DNA from 3 places in the Streptomyces sp. NPDC050085 genome. Region 3 is predicted to be linked to each of the others. Evidence: riboswitches for the same ligand, from Rfam matches in the RefSeq annotation. Region 3 holds a riboswitch; each other region holds the start of a gene.

Evidence for each region. Region 3 has a riboswitch for cyclic di-AMP ahead of ACIBUY_RS07860 (M23 family metallopeptidase). Riboswitches for the same ligand answer to the same signal wherever they lie in the genome.
Region 1: linked by a shared signal. The riboswitch ahead of ACIBUY_RS28920 (transglycosylase family protein) and the one ahead of ACIBUY_RS07860 (M23 family metallopeptidase) in region 3 are both predicted to bind cyclic di-AMP.
Region 2: linked by a shared signal. The riboswitch ahead of ACIBUY_RS00845 (peptidoglycan DD-metalloendopeptidase family protein) and the one ahead of ACIBUY_RS07860 (M23 family metallopeptidase) in region 3 are both predicted to bind cyclic di-AMP.

What each region holds. Positions count from the first base shown of each region.
Region 1 is NZ_JBITJZ010000008.1:286,384-291,350, reverse strand. It holds gene eno (phosphopyruvate hydratase) at 98-1,384, opposite strand; gene ACIBUY_RS28920 (transglycosylase family protein) at 1,814-2,506, opposite strand; cyclic di-AMP (ydaO/yuaA leader) riboswitch at 2,511-2,666, opposite strand; gene ACIBUY_RS28915 (transglycosylase family protein) at 2,848-3,837, opposite strand; gene ACIBUY_RS28910 (cytochrome P450) at 4,041-4,967, opposite strand, start outside.
Region 2 is NZ_JBITJZ010000001.1:200,729-205,695, forward strand. It holds gene ACIBUY_RS00835 (SIMPL domain-containing protein) at 61-816, opposite strand; gene ACIBUY_RS00840 (SGNH/GDSL hydrolase family protein) at 971-1,789, opposite strand; gene ACIBUY_RS00845 (peptidoglycan DD-metalloendopeptidase family protein) at 1,976-2,734, opposite strand; cyclic di-AMP (ydaO/yuaA leader) riboswitch at 2,740-2,909, opposite strand; gene ACIBUY_RS00850 (tyrosine-protein phosphatase) at 3,290-4,090, shown strand; gene ACIBUY_RS00855 (DUF6126 family protein) at 4,111-4,242, opposite strand; gene ACIBUY_RS00860 (helix-turn-helix domain-containing protein) at 4,245-4,871, opposite strand; gene ACIBUY_RS00865 (aspartate aminotransferase family protein) at 4,964-4,967, opposite strand, start outside.
Region 3 is NZ_JBITJZ010000001.1:1,824,304-1,829,270, reverse strand. It holds gene ACIBUY_RS07870 (pitrilysin family protein) at 1-921, shown strand, start outside; gene ACIBUY_RS07865 (pitrilysin family protein) at 939-2,306, shown strand; cyclic di-AMP (ydaO/yuaA leader) riboswitch at 2,583-2,747, shown strand; gene ACIBUY_RS07860 (M23 family metallopeptidase) at 2,760-3,548, shown strand; gene ACIBUY_RS07855 (GntR family transcriptional regulator) at 3,807-4,493, shown strand; gene ACIBUY_RS07850 (HPr family phosphocarrier protein) at 4,742-4,967, opposite strand, start outside.

The DNA of each region.
Region 1 (4,967 bases), on a different contig from region 3:
CGCGTCTCTCCGCCTCCCCTGCCTCACGTACGTACGTCCCCGCACACGGTACGGGACCGAGTGCGGGGACGTACGTAACTACCTTCCGTCAGAAGGTTCAGCCCTTGAAGCGGGGAAATGCGCTGCGACCGGCGTAGACCGCCGCGTCGTCCAGGATCTCCTCGATGCGCAGGAGCTGGTTGTACTTGGCGACGCGCTCGGAGCGGGCCGGGGCGCCGGTCTTGATCTGGCCGCAGTTCGTGGCGACGGCGAGGTCGGCGATGGTGACGTCCTCGGTCTCGCCGGAGCGGTGCGACATCATGCACTTGAAGCCGTTGCGCTGGGCCAGCTCGACGGCGTCCAGGGTCTCGGTCAGCGAGCCGATCTGGTTCACCTTCACCAGGAGGGCGTTCGCCGAGTTCTCCTCGATGCCGCGGGCCAGGCGCTCCGGGTTGGTGACGAAGAGGTCGTCGCCGACGAGCTGGACCTTGTCGCCCAGCTTCTCGGTGATGACGTTCCAGCCGGCCCAGTCGTCCTCGTACAGCGGGTCCTCGATGGAGACGAGCGGGTACGCGGAGACGAGCTCCTCGTAGTACTCCGTCATCTCGGCGGCGGAGCGCTCCTTGCCCTCGAACTGGTACTTGCCGTCCTTGTAGAACTCGGAGGCGGCGACGTCGAGCGCCAGGGCGACCTGCTCGCCCGGGACGTAACCGGCCTGCTTGATGGCCTCGACGATGAGGTCGAGGGCGGCGCGGTTGGAGTCCAGGTTCGGGGCGAAGCCGCCCTCGTCGCCGAGGCCGGTGGACAGGCCCTTGCTCTTCAGGACGGACTTGAGGGTGTGGTAGACCTCGGTGCCCCAGCGCAGGGCCTCGGAGAAGGACTCCGCGCCGATCGGGGCGATCATGAACTCCTGGATGTCGACGTTGGAGTCGGCGTGCGACCCACCGTTCAGGATGTTCATCATCGGGACGGGCAGCAGGTGCGCGTTCGGACCGCCGAGGTAGCGGAACAGCGGCAGGTCGCTGGCCTCGGAGGCGGCGTGCGCGACGGCGAGGGAGACGCCGAGGATGGCGTTGGCGCCGAGCGAGCCCTTGTTGTCGGTGGCGTCCAGGTCGAACATCGCCTGGTCGATCAGGCGCTGCTCGGTGGCGTCGTAGCCGACGAGCTCCGGGCCGATCTGCTCGATGACGGCGAGGACGGCCTTCTCGACGCCCTTGCCCTGGTAACGGTTGGGGTCACCGTCACGGAGTTCGATGGCCTCGAAGGCACCGGTGGAGGCGCCCGACGGGACGGCAGCACGACCCGTGCTGCCGTCGTCGAGGCCGACCTCGACCTCGACCGTGGGGTTGCCTCGGGAGTCCAGGATTTCCCGGGCTACGACGACGTCGATGGACGGCACGAGCATCTCCTTCTGGGATGTGACGCAACTGGGCGGGACGCCTAGGTGACGCAGTCCCGCATTCATGAGCCTAACCGGCTCCCGGGCATCGGCCATCCGAACGCCCGCCCTGTGGGACACGCCGAGAGCGAAATGTTTCTTAACGGAACAAAGACGGGGGCCTCCGGCCGGCGCGGGGTGGGCCATCGGCCCTGGTGGGCGCGGTCCATTGGGCCTGTGCGGGTCGGCGGGGAAGGCTGCGCGGAGCGCATGCCTTCAGGGGCGCGGGGAACTGCGCGAAGCAGGACCACCGGGCCGCGGTCGGCGGACGAGAGAAGCCCCCACCCCGGTTTCCGGGATGGGGGCTCCCCAAGATGAGCGGCCCGTGGGGACGGGGTTACCAGCGGAGCGGTTCGGCGTCCGCCGAGGCCGAGCGCGCTCCTGTACAACCGCGGCTTACTTCAGGTGCAGCTGCTGACCCGGGTAGATCAGGTCCGCGTCGCTGACGATGTCCTTGTTCAGCTTGAAGAGCTTCTGCCAGGTGGTGCCGTGCGCCTCGGCGATCTTGCTGAGGGTGTCGCCGGACTTCACCTTGTACTCGCCGTCACCCTTCTTGACCTTCTTGCCGGTCGGGGTGGTGACGGTCGCGCGCTTCTCGGAGCGCGTGGTGGTCGAGGACTCCGAGCGCTGCTGCTTCGGCTGGGCCTGCTGCTTGGGCTGGCTCTGCTGCTGCGGCTGCTGCTGGGTCTCGGCGGCCGGGGCGGAGTTGCCCGTGGAGGCGCCGGACAGGCCCACGCCACAGCTCGGCCAGGCGCCCTTGCCCTGGGAGGCGAGGACCTTCTCGGCGACGGCTATCTGCTGCGCCTTGGAGGCCTGGTTGGCCGTGGAGGCGTAGGCGGTGCCGCCGTACGCGGCCCAGGTGGAGGCCGAGAACTGCAGGCCGCCGTAGTAGCCGTTGCCGGTGTTGATCGACCAGTTGCCGCCGGACTCGCAGGAGGCGACCTGGTCCCACTCGGAGGTGGTGGCGGCGGAGGCGCCGGTGGCACCCATGAGCGGCACGGCGACGGCGGCACCGGTGACACCGGCGAGCGTGGCGACACGGACGGCCTTGGACGGGCGGCGGTGCTTGCCCTTGCTGGAGAACAGCATGGAGAGATCCCCTCACCGACGCCTACGAGGTGAGCTGTCGGGTTCGGGCCAGTGAGTGCCCGGCCGCGCATCCTTGTGCGCGGCTTAACCCCAAGCCGTTCCGGTCTCCCGAACGGCACTTACCTGGGTCCCCCGCTCCTGCCTACGGCGCTGACGCGTCGACTGTTCCCGTACGGGCGTCGGCAGGATTCGGCGTGACGTCCATCGGGGCCCGCTGTGGCGAGCGGTCACGACCGTAAGCAGTCGATCCGCCCGATTTCAAAGACGATCAGGGTCTTTGAGACTCATGTCTCACTCGCGCAAAAGTGGACATACGCGCCTCAACTCACCCTGAACTCCCGCTACTTTTCGCCCGATTCGAGCCCAAGATCCAGACTCTGACCAGGAAGGATGAGGTCGGGGTCGGCGCCGACCGTCTTCTTGTTCAGGTCGTACAGCGCGGTCCATCCGCCTTGTACGTCATGGGCGTCGGCGATGTCCCAGAGGTTGTCGCCGGAGCGGACGGTGTAGCTCCCGTCGTCGCGCCGGTCCTCGCGCGAGGCGTGACGCCCTTCTCCCGTACGGGAGTCGGCGGAGCCGGCCGCGTCGTCGGCGGCACGGTCGCCGCGGTGACGGCCGCCGGATTCGGCGGGATCGGAGGAGGGCGCCGGGGTGGCGGACGCGGAGGACTCCGGGTCGGCCGGGGAAGTCGAGCCCTTCTGGCCGGACTTGTCCGAATTGCCGGACGCGTTATCGGCGGGCTCGTCGCTCGCCGCGTTACCGGAGGTATCACCCGAGGCGTCAGCTGACGGGGCGTCCGACGCCGAGTCCGACGCACCGGACTTGCCCGACTTGCCGTGACTCTTCTCATGCGAGGCGTCCGAGCCGTCCGGCGACTCGGACGTGTCGGACACGTCGGACGAACCCGTCGGCTGCGGAGACGCGCTCACGCCCGGGTCCACATCGGCCGAGTCGTCGCTCTTGGTGAGACCCGCGAGGATCGAGCAGCTCGGCCAGGCCTGGGGCCCCTTGGCGTCGAGCACCTTCTCGGCGACGGCTATCTGCTGCGAACGGCTGGCCTCGTCGGCGCGCGGGGCGTAGTCCAGGCCGCCGTACTGCTCCCACATCTCCTGCGAGAACTGCAGCCCGCCGTAATACCCGTTGCCCGCGTCCAGGCTCCACTGGCCGCCGGACTCGCACTCGGCGAGCTTGTCCCACGTCGTGGTCGAGGCGGCGCTCGCGTTGGTCGCGGCGAGCAGCGGGATCGCGATGGCGCTGCCGGTGATGCCGGCGGCGACGACGAGAGCAGGGGCCTGACGGGGGCGACGGTGACGACCGTTCCCGGAGAGCATGCGGTGGCCTTTCGCGAGATTGATGCTGCTACGTGCGACGGGTGGTGCCGGTGGTGCCTCGGAGGCGCCTGTCGCGATGACTGGTGAACGTAGCGGGACTCGAACGCTTGTCACAAGTCGATGCAGCGGAGATCACGTGAAAGTCACAGGTTTGACGAACCGTCAGATCTTTAGGGTCCGCTTAAGGTCTGGACCGGCCCGGGTCAACCGTCCTGACGCGGCGTGAACTCGACCGGCAGCGTGCGCAGTCCACGCATGATGAGGCCGCCGCGCCAGCGCAAATCGGCAGGTTCCCCCGCAAGTCGCAGGTCCGGCAGGCGCGTCAGGAGGGTGGCGAGCGCGGTCTGTCCTTCCAGGCGGGCCAGCGGTGCACCGAGGCAGTAGTGGATGCCGTGGCCGTAGCCCAGGTGCTGGTTGTCGCGGCGCGCGAGGTCGAGGGTGTCGGGCTCGGCGAAGCGCTCGGGGTCGCGGTCCGCCGCCGCGAGCACCACGAGGACCGGGTCGCCGACGGCGATGTCCTGGCCCCCGATGGTGAGGGGCTGGGTCGCGAAGCGCCAGGTCGCCAGTTCCACCGGGCCGTCGAAGCGCAGCAGTTCCTCGACGCCGGTCTCGAGGAGACCGACATCACCTTCTTCGAGGGCCAGTTGGAGGCGTTCGCGTTGCTCGGGGTGGGTCAGCAGGGCGTACGTGCCGTTGCCGATGAGGTTGATGGTCGTCTCGAAACCGGCGAACAGGAGGATGAAGGCCATCGCGGCGGCCTCGTTCTCCGTCAGGTGCTCGCCGTGGTCGGAGGCGCGGATGAGGCCGGAGATCAGGTCGTCACCGGGCTCGTCGCGCTTGCGGTGGATGAGCTCGACCAGATAGTTCCGGATCTTCTTGACCGAGCGGGCGACGCCGCCGCGCGGGCCCCCGCCGTGGCGGATCATCATGCCCGCCCAGTCCCGCAGGTCGTCCTGGTCCTCGCGCGGGACGCCGAGCAGGTCGCAGATGGCGTAGATGGGGAGCGGGAAGGCGAAGTCGTGGATCAGGTCGGCCTCGCCCTTGGCGGCGAACTCGTCGATGAGCCGGTCGGTCAACTCCTGGACGCGAGGGGCGAATTCGGCCACCGTGCGCGGGGTGAACGCCTTCGA
Region 2 (4,967 bases), 1.6 Mb from region 3:
CGAACACTTGGACCAATCCTGACCGCCCGTTCACCCTCCCGTGCACCCGCCCGCGTGGCGTCAGTTCAGCTCGTAGACCGCCGTCACGCTCACCTCGTCCTCGATCTCGCCGGGCGCCACCGGCACCTTCGCCGCGGACTCGTCGAAGGCGACGGCGGGCATCGCCACCGGGCGCGGGCGGCCGCTCGCGCCCTCGTCCAGCGAGACCAGCCGGCCGAGCTTGCGCCCGCTCAACTCGGCGTACTGGACGGCCTTTTCGTGTGCGTCGGCGTGCGCGGCCGCCCGGGCGTCGGCGCGCAGCCGGCTCGGGTCGGCGACGTCGAAGACAACCGCGTTGACCCGGCCCGCGTCACCGGTGGCGTCCACGATGGCCTGGATGACGGCGCCGGTCTTCTTCAGCGCGCGGACCTTCACGGAGAATCCCTGCGCGGCCTGGTACCCGGTGAGCTTCGGGGCGGCGCCCGGCTCGGGTCCGGTCTCGTACACGGCGGACAGGGACAGGCTCTCGGTGCGGACGTCGCGGTCGGCGACACCCGCCTTGTGCACGGCGGCAAGCAGTGCGTCGGCGGCGCGGCTCTGCGCGGCCAGGGCCTCCTTCGCGGTGCCGCCCTTGACCTCGACGCCCGCCGTCACGGTCGCCATGTCGGGCGCCGCACTGGCCAGCCCCTCCCCGGTCACGGTCAGGGTCGTGGGCCTGGGCGCCACGGCGCTCGCCGCGGGCGGTGCCCCCTGCGCGGCGACGGCGGGAACCGCGGGCAGTCCGACGGCGAGCAGGGCCACGGCGAGCGCGGCGCAGTGGCGGGTGCGTACAGACATGGGATCGGGGTCCTTCCCGGTCGGGCCCGCCGGACGGCGGGCAGCCGACATCCCAGCACCCGCGCACACCCGGCCCGCGCACGCCACTCCGCCCGGTCACCTCACCGGCGGGACAGGACCCCTCTCACGAGGACCCGTCCCAGGAAGACCCCTGTCAGGAGGCGGACTCCAGGTGCGCCTTGATGGTGTGCGGGTCCAGGAACCCCTTCGCCTCCACCCGGTCGCCGGAGGACTCGCCGCGCAGCCGCCGCCCGATCCACGGCACGAGGAACTCCCGCGCCCAGTGGATGTCGTCGCGCCGCACCTCCAAGGTGCCGCGCGGCGGCAGCGGCGGCCAGGCCTGCTCCGGATCGGCGGGCACCTCGAGGCCGAGCGCCTGACCTGCGCGCAGGGCGACCCGGGTGTGCCCCTCGGCCGACAGGTGCAGCCGGTCCTCGTCCCAGGCCCGGCGGTCCTGGATGGACTTGAGGGACCACAGGTCGAGCACGGGGCAGTCGTACCGGTCGGCGATCGCGCGCACGTGCATGTTGTACGTGGCGATCTTGCCGCGCAGATGCTTGAGGACGGCCACGTCCCGGGTGTCGAAGCCGGTCGCGACCATGACGGTCCCCACAGCCTCGGAGAGCCGGGCCACGGCCTTCTCGAAGCGCTCGGCCACGTCGTCCGGGTCGGTGCCGGGCCGGATGATGTCGTTCCCGCCGGCGACCAGCGTCACCAGGTCGGGGGCGAGGTCGATCGCCCGCGGGACCTGGTCCTCGACGATCTGGTCGATGAGCTTGCCGCGCACGGCGAGGTTCGCGTACTGGAAGGTGTCCTCGGGCACGCGGTCGTCCAGGAGGACGGCGAGCCGGTCGGCCCACCCCACGAAGTTCCCGTCCGGCCCAGGGTCCCCGACGCCTTCGGTGAAGCTGTCCCCCACCGCCGCGTAGGACCGAATCGTGCCGCCGCTGAGTGATCTCGATTCGTTTGCCACGACCACACATCTTTCACCCTCGGATGTGACCTACGCGATCGTAGGGAGGGGTTGACGGGTGGTGAGAAAACCCACTCGGCACCCGGGGAATATCCCCGGGTGCCGAGTGGATCGCGCGTGGAGCGGCCTCGCGGACCGGCCGGTCGGGCAGACCGGTCGGACGGGCAGACCGGTCGGACGGGACCGTCAGACGGAGACGCCGTGCGAGCGCAGGTACGCCAGCGGGTCGACGTCCGAGCCGTAGCTCGGCGAGGTGCGGATCTCGAAGTGCAGGTGCGGGCCCGTGACGTTGCCGGTCGCACCGGACAGGCCGATCTGCTGGCCCGCGGTCACGGTCTGCCCGGCGGAGACGCCGAGGGACGACATGTGGGCGTACTGGGAGTAGTAGCCGTCGGCGTGCTTGATGACGACCTCGTTGCCGTACGCGCCGTCCCAGCCGGCCGAGACGACGGTGCCGGCGCCGACGGCCTTGATGCCGGTGCCCGTGGGCACGACGAAGTCGGTGCCGGTGTGGTAGCCGCTGGACCACATGGAGCCGGACTGGTGGTAGGCGGTGCCCTCGGTGCCGTCGACCGGCTTCACGAAGTCGGCGGTGGTGGTGGCGCTCGCCGTCGTGGCCGTGGTGGCGGAGCCCTTGGCGGCCGCGCCGTCCAGCGTGAGCTTCATGCCCGGCTTGATGAGCTCGGCGTTCGCACCGACCACGCTCTTGTTGGCCGCGTACAGCTTCTTCCAGCCGCCGTCGACGTCCTGCGCCTTGGCGATCTTCGAGAGCGTGTCACCGGCCTTGACCGTGTACGTCTTCGCGGTGGTGTCGGCCGTGGCCGCGTGGGCGCCGGTGGCACCGATCAGCGGCAGGGCGAGCGCGGCGCCACCGGCCGAGGCGACGGCGGCGGCACGGGTGAAGCGGCGGGACGTGGAACGGCGGTGCTTTCCCTTGGCGGGCATGGCGGATTTCCTCTCCGTCGCCTACGAGGTGAGCTGTCGGGTTCGGACTGGAGATGTCCGGCCGGGCCCGGGGAACGGGCACGGCTTCACCCCTAGCCGCATGGGGAATTCCCGGGCGGCGTACTGCCTGTGGGTCCCCCGCTCCTGCCGTCACGGGTCGTGGTTCGGAAATCCGGATCGGTGGCAGGACTAGGCGTTCCGACCGGAGTGATTGGCGACCGTAAGGCAGTGGGAATGACGGCGACAAGCGGCGAATTCACCCGCGGTGCCACTTTCTTGATCGTCTGAGAGTTCCCTGTGTCACCCTGCGTCGACGGCCCTGCTTTACCGGTGCCTTACCTGCGGGAATTTCCGGGAGGGAAATCCGGGACGGCAACCACGGACCGTCACGGTTATGAGCCTGCTCACGCGCCGTCTCTCAACCCCCCGTGAATTAGGGACAGTTAGCCAAGAACGGATCAATTCGGACAGATCGTTGCCCTGGGAACCCATGTCGTATCGTCAGGAACGCGCGGCGGGCGATTCACGCCCGCGACCCGACCGGGAGGAGCCCCCGTGACGCAGCACGCCCCGTCCACCGAGCCCGAGCTGAGCGGAGTGCGCAACTTCCGGGACGTGGGCGGCCTCCCCACCGTGGACGGCCGGCGCGTGCGCCCGGGCGTGCTCTACCGCAGCGGTCACCTGGCGCACGCCACGGACGAGGACGCGGCGTTCCTGACCACGCTCGGCCTGCACACGATCTTCGACTTCCGCAACGCCGCCGACCAGCGGCTCGAGGGCGCCGACGTCGAGCTCCCCGGTGTGCGCAACGTGAACCTGCCGCTGTCCGACCCGGCGGACGGCGCCGGGTTCTGGGAGATGGTCCGCGAGGGCGACATAGAGCAGCTACGCACCCTGCTCGGCGAGGGCCGCGCCGCCGACCGCATGATCGGCTCGTACCGCACGATCGTCACGGAGCGCACCGCAGAGCACAGCCACGTCCTGCATGCGATGGCCGAGGACAGCACGCCGGCCCTGATGCACTGCGCGGCGGGCAAGGACCGCGCGGGCCTGTCGATCGCGGTGACGCTGCTCGCCGTGGGCGTGGAGCGCGACGCCATCGAGGCGGACTACCTGAAGTCCAACGAGAAGCACCGCCGCTACAAGGTCCGCCGCAGCGGCACCGCGGGCAGCGACGCCTACTCCCCCGAGATCATGGAGCTGCTCAGCCCCCTCTTCGACGCCCGCGCCACCTATCTGAACGCGGCGTTCGACACCATCGAGCAGACCTGGGGCAGCACGGACCGCTACCTCGAAGAGGGTCTGCGCCTCACCGCGGCCGAGCGCGACCGGCTCCGCGAGCGCCTGCTGGACTGAGCCCTGACCGGACCGGGCTCCTACTGGCCGCCGCCCAGCATGAAGAGCAGATAGATGAAGGCCGCGAGGGCATGCCCCGCGAAGACGTACACGAGGACCCGGATCCAGATGCCGCGGGGCAGCTTGTCCTCGATGTCGCGGTGTTCGCTCACGGTCAGACCTCCCGGATCTGGCCGGCCGCCGGGCCGAGGCACAGCGCGGCGGTCGGGCTCTGGAGAAGGGTGTGTACGAAGAGGAGCTCGGCCCCGCCCTCGTCCGCGGCCGCGAGCCGGTGCGGGGTGAGCGAGTCGAAGTGCGCGCTGTCCCCGGGGTCGAGCCGGTACGACGTGTCCCCGAGGCGCAGCCGCAGCCGCCCCTGAAGGACGTAGAGCCACTCCTCGCCGGGGTGGACCCGCACCATGTCGCCCTGCGACCCGTGCGGGATGTGGACGCGCAGCGCCTGCATCCCGCGCCCCGGGGCGCCGGCCTGGAAGTAGGTCCAGCCGCCGGCCTCGGTGGGCTCCATGGCGCGGGCGCGGACCACGGCGTCCCGGTCTGCGGGGGTCTCGCCGAGCAGTTCGGAGACCGTCGTACCGTAGGTACGAGCGAGCAGGAGCAGCATCGGCAGCGACGGCTGACGCTGACCGGTCTCCAGGCGGGACAGATGCGCCGGCGACAGGCCGGCGGAGCGGGCCGCCACCTCGAGCGTGAGGGCGGCGCGGCGGCGCAGGGCGCGCAGCTGGGGCGCGACGGCGGGCAGCTCCGGGGGCTCCGGGCTCTCCGCCGGGAGGGCAGGGCTCATGCTGACGATTCAGCCAGAGCCCTGCCTGTGCGGCAACTTTCTTGCCTCAGAGGCAAGGCGGGAAAGGCGCCTCCGAGTCCCGGAGCGAACGGTCAG
Region 3 (4,967 bases):
CGTCAGCGCTACGACAACGTCCCCTACGGCACCGCGTTCGAGAAGCTGACCGCCCTCATGTACCCGGAGGGCCACCCGTACCACCACACGCCGATCGGCTCCATGGCCGACCTGGACGCGGCCACTCTTGAGGACGCGCGTTCCTTCTTCCGTACCTACTACGCGCCCAACAACGCGGTGCTCTCCGTGGTGGGCGACATCGACCCCGAGCAGACGCTCGCCTGGGTCGAGAAGTACTTCGGCTCCATCGCGGCCCACGACGGCAAGCCGGCACCGCGCGACGGTGCGCTGCCCGAGGTCATCGGCGAGCAGCTGCGCGAGGTCGTGGAGGAAGAGGTTCCGGCGCGCGCCCTGATGGCCGCCTACCGGCTCCCCGAGGACGGCACGCGCGCGTGCGACGCCGCCGACCTCGCCCTGACGGTGCTCGGCGGCGGCGAGTCCTCGCGCCTGTACAACCGTCTCGTACGGCGCGACCGCACCGCCGTGGCCGCCGGTTTCGGGCTGCTGCGCCTGTCCGGAGCGCCGTCCCTGGGCTGGCTCGACGTGAAGACCTCCGGTGACGTCGAGGTGCCGGTCATCGAGGCCGCCGTCGACGAGGAGCTCGCCCGGTTCGCCGAGGAGGGCCCGAGCCCCGAGGAGATGGAGCGCGCCCAGGCCCAGTTGGAGCGCGAGTGGCTCGACCGGCTCGGCACCGTGGCCGGCCGCGCCGACGAACTGTGCCGCTACGCCGTCCTGTTCGGCGACCCGCAGCTGGCCCTCACCGCGGTGCAGCGGGTCCTGGACGTGACCGCCGAGGAGGTCCAGGAGGTCGCCAAGGCGCGCCTGCGGCCCGACAACCGCGCGGTCCTCGTGTACGAACCGACGGCCCCCGCCGAGACCGAAGACGAGAGCGACGAGAGCGACGAGGAGGCGGGCCGGTGACCGAGCAGCTCGCGACCATGGACTTCCACCCGCAGCCGCAGGCGGGCGCCGCCAAGCCGTGGGCGTTCCCCGCCCCGCAGCGTGGCGCGCTCGCCAACGGCCTGACCGTGCTGCGCTGCCACCGCCCCGGTCAGCAGGTCGTGGCCGTCGAGATCAACCTCGACGCACCGCTGGACGCCGAGCCGGCCGGCCTCGACGGTGTCGCCACGATCATGGCGCGCGCCTTCAACGAGGGCACCGACAAGCACTCCGCCGAGGAGTTCGCGGCCGAACTGGAGCGCTGCGGCGCCACGATGGACGCGCACGCCGACCACCCCGGCGTCCGCGTCTCCCTCGAGGTGCCGGTCTCCCGCCTGCCCAAGGCGCTCGCGCTGCTCGCCGACGCCCTGCGCGCCCCGGCCTTCGCGGACAGCGAGATCGAGCGGCTCGTGCGCAACCGGCTCGACGAGATCCCGCACGAGAGCGCCAACCCGGCCCGCCGCGCCGCCAAGGAGCTCTCCAAGCAGCTCTTCCCGGCCACCTCGCGCATGTCGCGCCCGCGCCAGGGCACCGAGGAGACCGTCACCGCCATCGACGCGGCGGCCGTACGTGCCTTCTACGAGAAGCACGTACGCCCTGCCACCGCTACGGCTGTAGTGGTGGGTGACCTGACGGGCGTCGACCTGGACGCCCTGCTCGCGGACACGCTCGGCGAGTGGACCGGGGACACGACCGAGGCCCGTCCGGTGCCGCCGGTCACCGCCGACGACACCGGCCGCATCGTCATCGTGGACCGCCCCGGAGCGGTGCAGACGCAGCTGCTCATCGGCCGGATCGGGCCGGACAAGCACGACCGTGTGTGGGCCGCGCAGATCCTCGGCACGTACTGCCTCGGCGGCACTCTCACCTCGCGTCTGGACCGGGTGCTGCGCGAGGAGAAGGGCTACACCTACGGTGTGCGCTCCTTCGCCCAGGTGCTGCGCTCGGCCCCCGACGGGACGGGCGCGGCGATGCTCGCCATCAGCGGCTCCGTGGACACCCCGAACACCGGGCCCGCGCTCGACGACCTCTGGAAGGTCCTGCGCACCCTGGCCGCGGAGGGCCTCACGGACGGCGAACGGGACACGGCGGTGCAGAACTTGGTGGGTGTGGCCCCGCTGAAGTTCGAGACCGCGGGCAACGTCGCGGGCACTCTCGCCGACCAGGTCGAGCAGCACCTGCCGGACGACTTCCAGGCGGAGCTGTACCGCCGGCTCGCCGAGACGGGCACCGTGGAGGCCACCGCGGCCGTCGTGAGCGCCTTCCCGGTGGACCGGCTGGTCACGATCCTGGTGGGCGACGCCGCGCAGATCGAGGAGCCGGTGAAGGCCCTCGGCATCGGAGAGGTGACGGTGGTCGCGGGCTGACCGCCCTTCTGTAGGCCGCATCCGTAGGCCGCATCCCTACGCCGCGTCCGTATGCCGCACGAGGCCCCGTTGGTCACACGGACCACCGGGGCCTCGTGCCGTCGCTCACGTCCGTCTCTGATCGGCGATCGATCACGTATGTCCGAATTGGGGCGGAGGTTGCCTGTCTGCTCTGTGGCATGCACAACAAAAGCCGGGATCCGTTTGTTGATTGAAAGATGTCCCGCTTAGCGTCGGTCCGGCTGTCCGCCACCTATGTGCCGCGTCCGCGACACCGGACAGTCATCGCCGAGTCCCCCACGGCGCGAGCCAGGGGAGCCGGGGACCCACCGCAGTCCCTGGGGTGAATCGGACGCTCTTCCCGTAAGGGGAGGGGGCCCGTAGGAGACCTTCCTGCTCCGAACCCGTCAGCTAACCCGGTAGGCGAGAGGGAAGGAAAGGATCAACCCCTTCATGGCGTTCACCCGTGCCACCGGGAAGCACCGTCGTCCGAGCCGTCTCACGCGTACCACCGCGCAGGTCGCGGGTGTCGCAGCGCTCACCACGACCGGTGTCATCGGAGGCCTCGCCGCCCCCGCTCTCGCCGCCGACCACGCGGCCGCCGAGCAGAACGGCCTGACGCAGGCCATCGCCATCGGCGACTCCCTGGCCGACCAGATCGACGCGCAGGCCACCGCGCAGAAGAAGGCCGCCGACGAGGCCGCTGCCAAGAAGAAGGCCGAGGCCGAGGCCAAGAAGAAGGCCGAGGAGGCCAAGCGCAAGGCCGAGGCGAAGGCCAAGAAGGAGCGCGAGGCCAAGGAGCGCGCCGCCCGCGAGGCCGAGCGCAAGCGCCTCAACTCGTTCGTGGCCCCGATCTCCAACTCGTACGTGTCGACCGGTTACAAGACCGGCGGTTCGCTCTGGTCCTCCGGCAGCCACACCGGCATCGACTTCCACGCGGCGAGCGGCACCTCCGTGCACGCCGTCGGGTCCGGCACGGTCGTCGAGGCCGGCTGGGGCGGCGCCTACGGCAACAACATCGTGATCAAGATGAACGACGGTACGTACACCCAGTACGGGCACCTGTCGTCCATCGCTGTCTCCGTCGGCCAGAGCGTCACGCCCGGCCAGCAGATAGCCCTCTCCGGCGCCACCGGCAACGTGACGGGCCCGCACCTCCACTTCGAGGCCCGCACGAGCCCCGACTACGGCTCGGACATCGACCCCATCGCGTATCTCCGCTCGCACGGTGTGAGCGTCTGACGCCGGCTGCCCCAGCGGCACCACGCACCTCACGAAAGCCCCGGCTCGATCCGAGTCGGGGCTTTCGCGTGCTTCGCGCGCACAGACCTTCGCGCAGGCCTTCCCTGTCCAAAAAATATCCCTGAATTTCGGCCTGCCGTCGGAAATTCAAGTGCGGTGGAATAGAGTCATTGGGCAAGCGCGCCGGACGAGTGCTCATCGCGCGTGCACGGGCGTCAATCGACCGCGTTTCGCGGGGATTAAGGCGGAGGTCGGGTCATGCGCATTCCCGCGCACTCGGTATGCACAGCGATCCGCGACGACATCGTCGCGGGTGTCTACGAGCGCGGCAGCAGGCTCACCGAGGAACTGCTCGCGCGTCGCTACGGTGTCTCGCGCGTGCCGGTCCGCGAGGCGCTGCGCACCCTGGAGGCGGAGGGCTTCGTCGTCACGCGCAGGCACGCGGGCGCGTGCGTGGCCGAGCCCACCGAGCAGGAGGCCGTCGACCTCCTGGAGATCCGCATGCTGCTCGAGCCGCTGGGTGCGGCGCGTGCCGCCCAGCGCCGGACAGAGGCCCATCTCAAGGTCCTGCGTGGCCTGGTCAGGCTGGGCCAGGAGCGCTCCAGGCGTGGTCAGAGCGAGGACCTGCGCTCCCTGGGCACCTGGTTCCACGAGACGCTCGCCCAGGCCTCCGGCAGCCCCGGCCTGATCACCCTGCTGACCCAGCTGCGCCACAAGATCGCATGGATGTACGCGGTGGAGACCCCGGCGCAGCCGGCCGAGTCATGGGCCGAGCACGGCGCCATCGTCGACGCGGTGGCGCGCGGGGACGCCGAGCGCGCCCGCGCCCTGACCGCGCTGCACACCGAGCGCGCCTCGAGCGCCCATCGACTGCGCCTCGCGCGCGCGGGTGAGCGTGTGAGGACTTCGCAACATGTCGTAAACACGGCGGGACTTCAGCATTAACAGGCGCGCCGTATACAAAGAAGTGCGATATTTGTCGAATAGGTCGCGCGATATTTTTCGCTGCCCTGATCGAGTTATGTATCGAGTTATGCGAAGGGCGCGGTTCCGGAATTCGGTACCGCGTGATCCTGGCGCGCGTGAATGCGTCCGAACGCGACTGAACGTGCTTGAAAGCGAGAACGACGGAGCCGCGCGCCCCCGAAGGGAAACGCGCGGCTCCGTCGTGCCGGCGGAGATCGCCGTGGAGATCAGACGGTCTCGGGAAGCTCCTCGAGCCCCTCGGCGACCAGCTTCGCCAGACGGTCGAGAGCGGCGTCCGCACCCTCGGCGTCGGAGGCCAGGACGACCTCCTCGCCGCCCTGGGCGCCGAGACCGAGCACGGCGAGCATGGAGGCGGCGTTGACGGGGTTGCCGCCAGCCTTGGCGATCGTCATCGGGACGCCGGCCGCCGTGGCCGCGCGGACGAAGATGGAG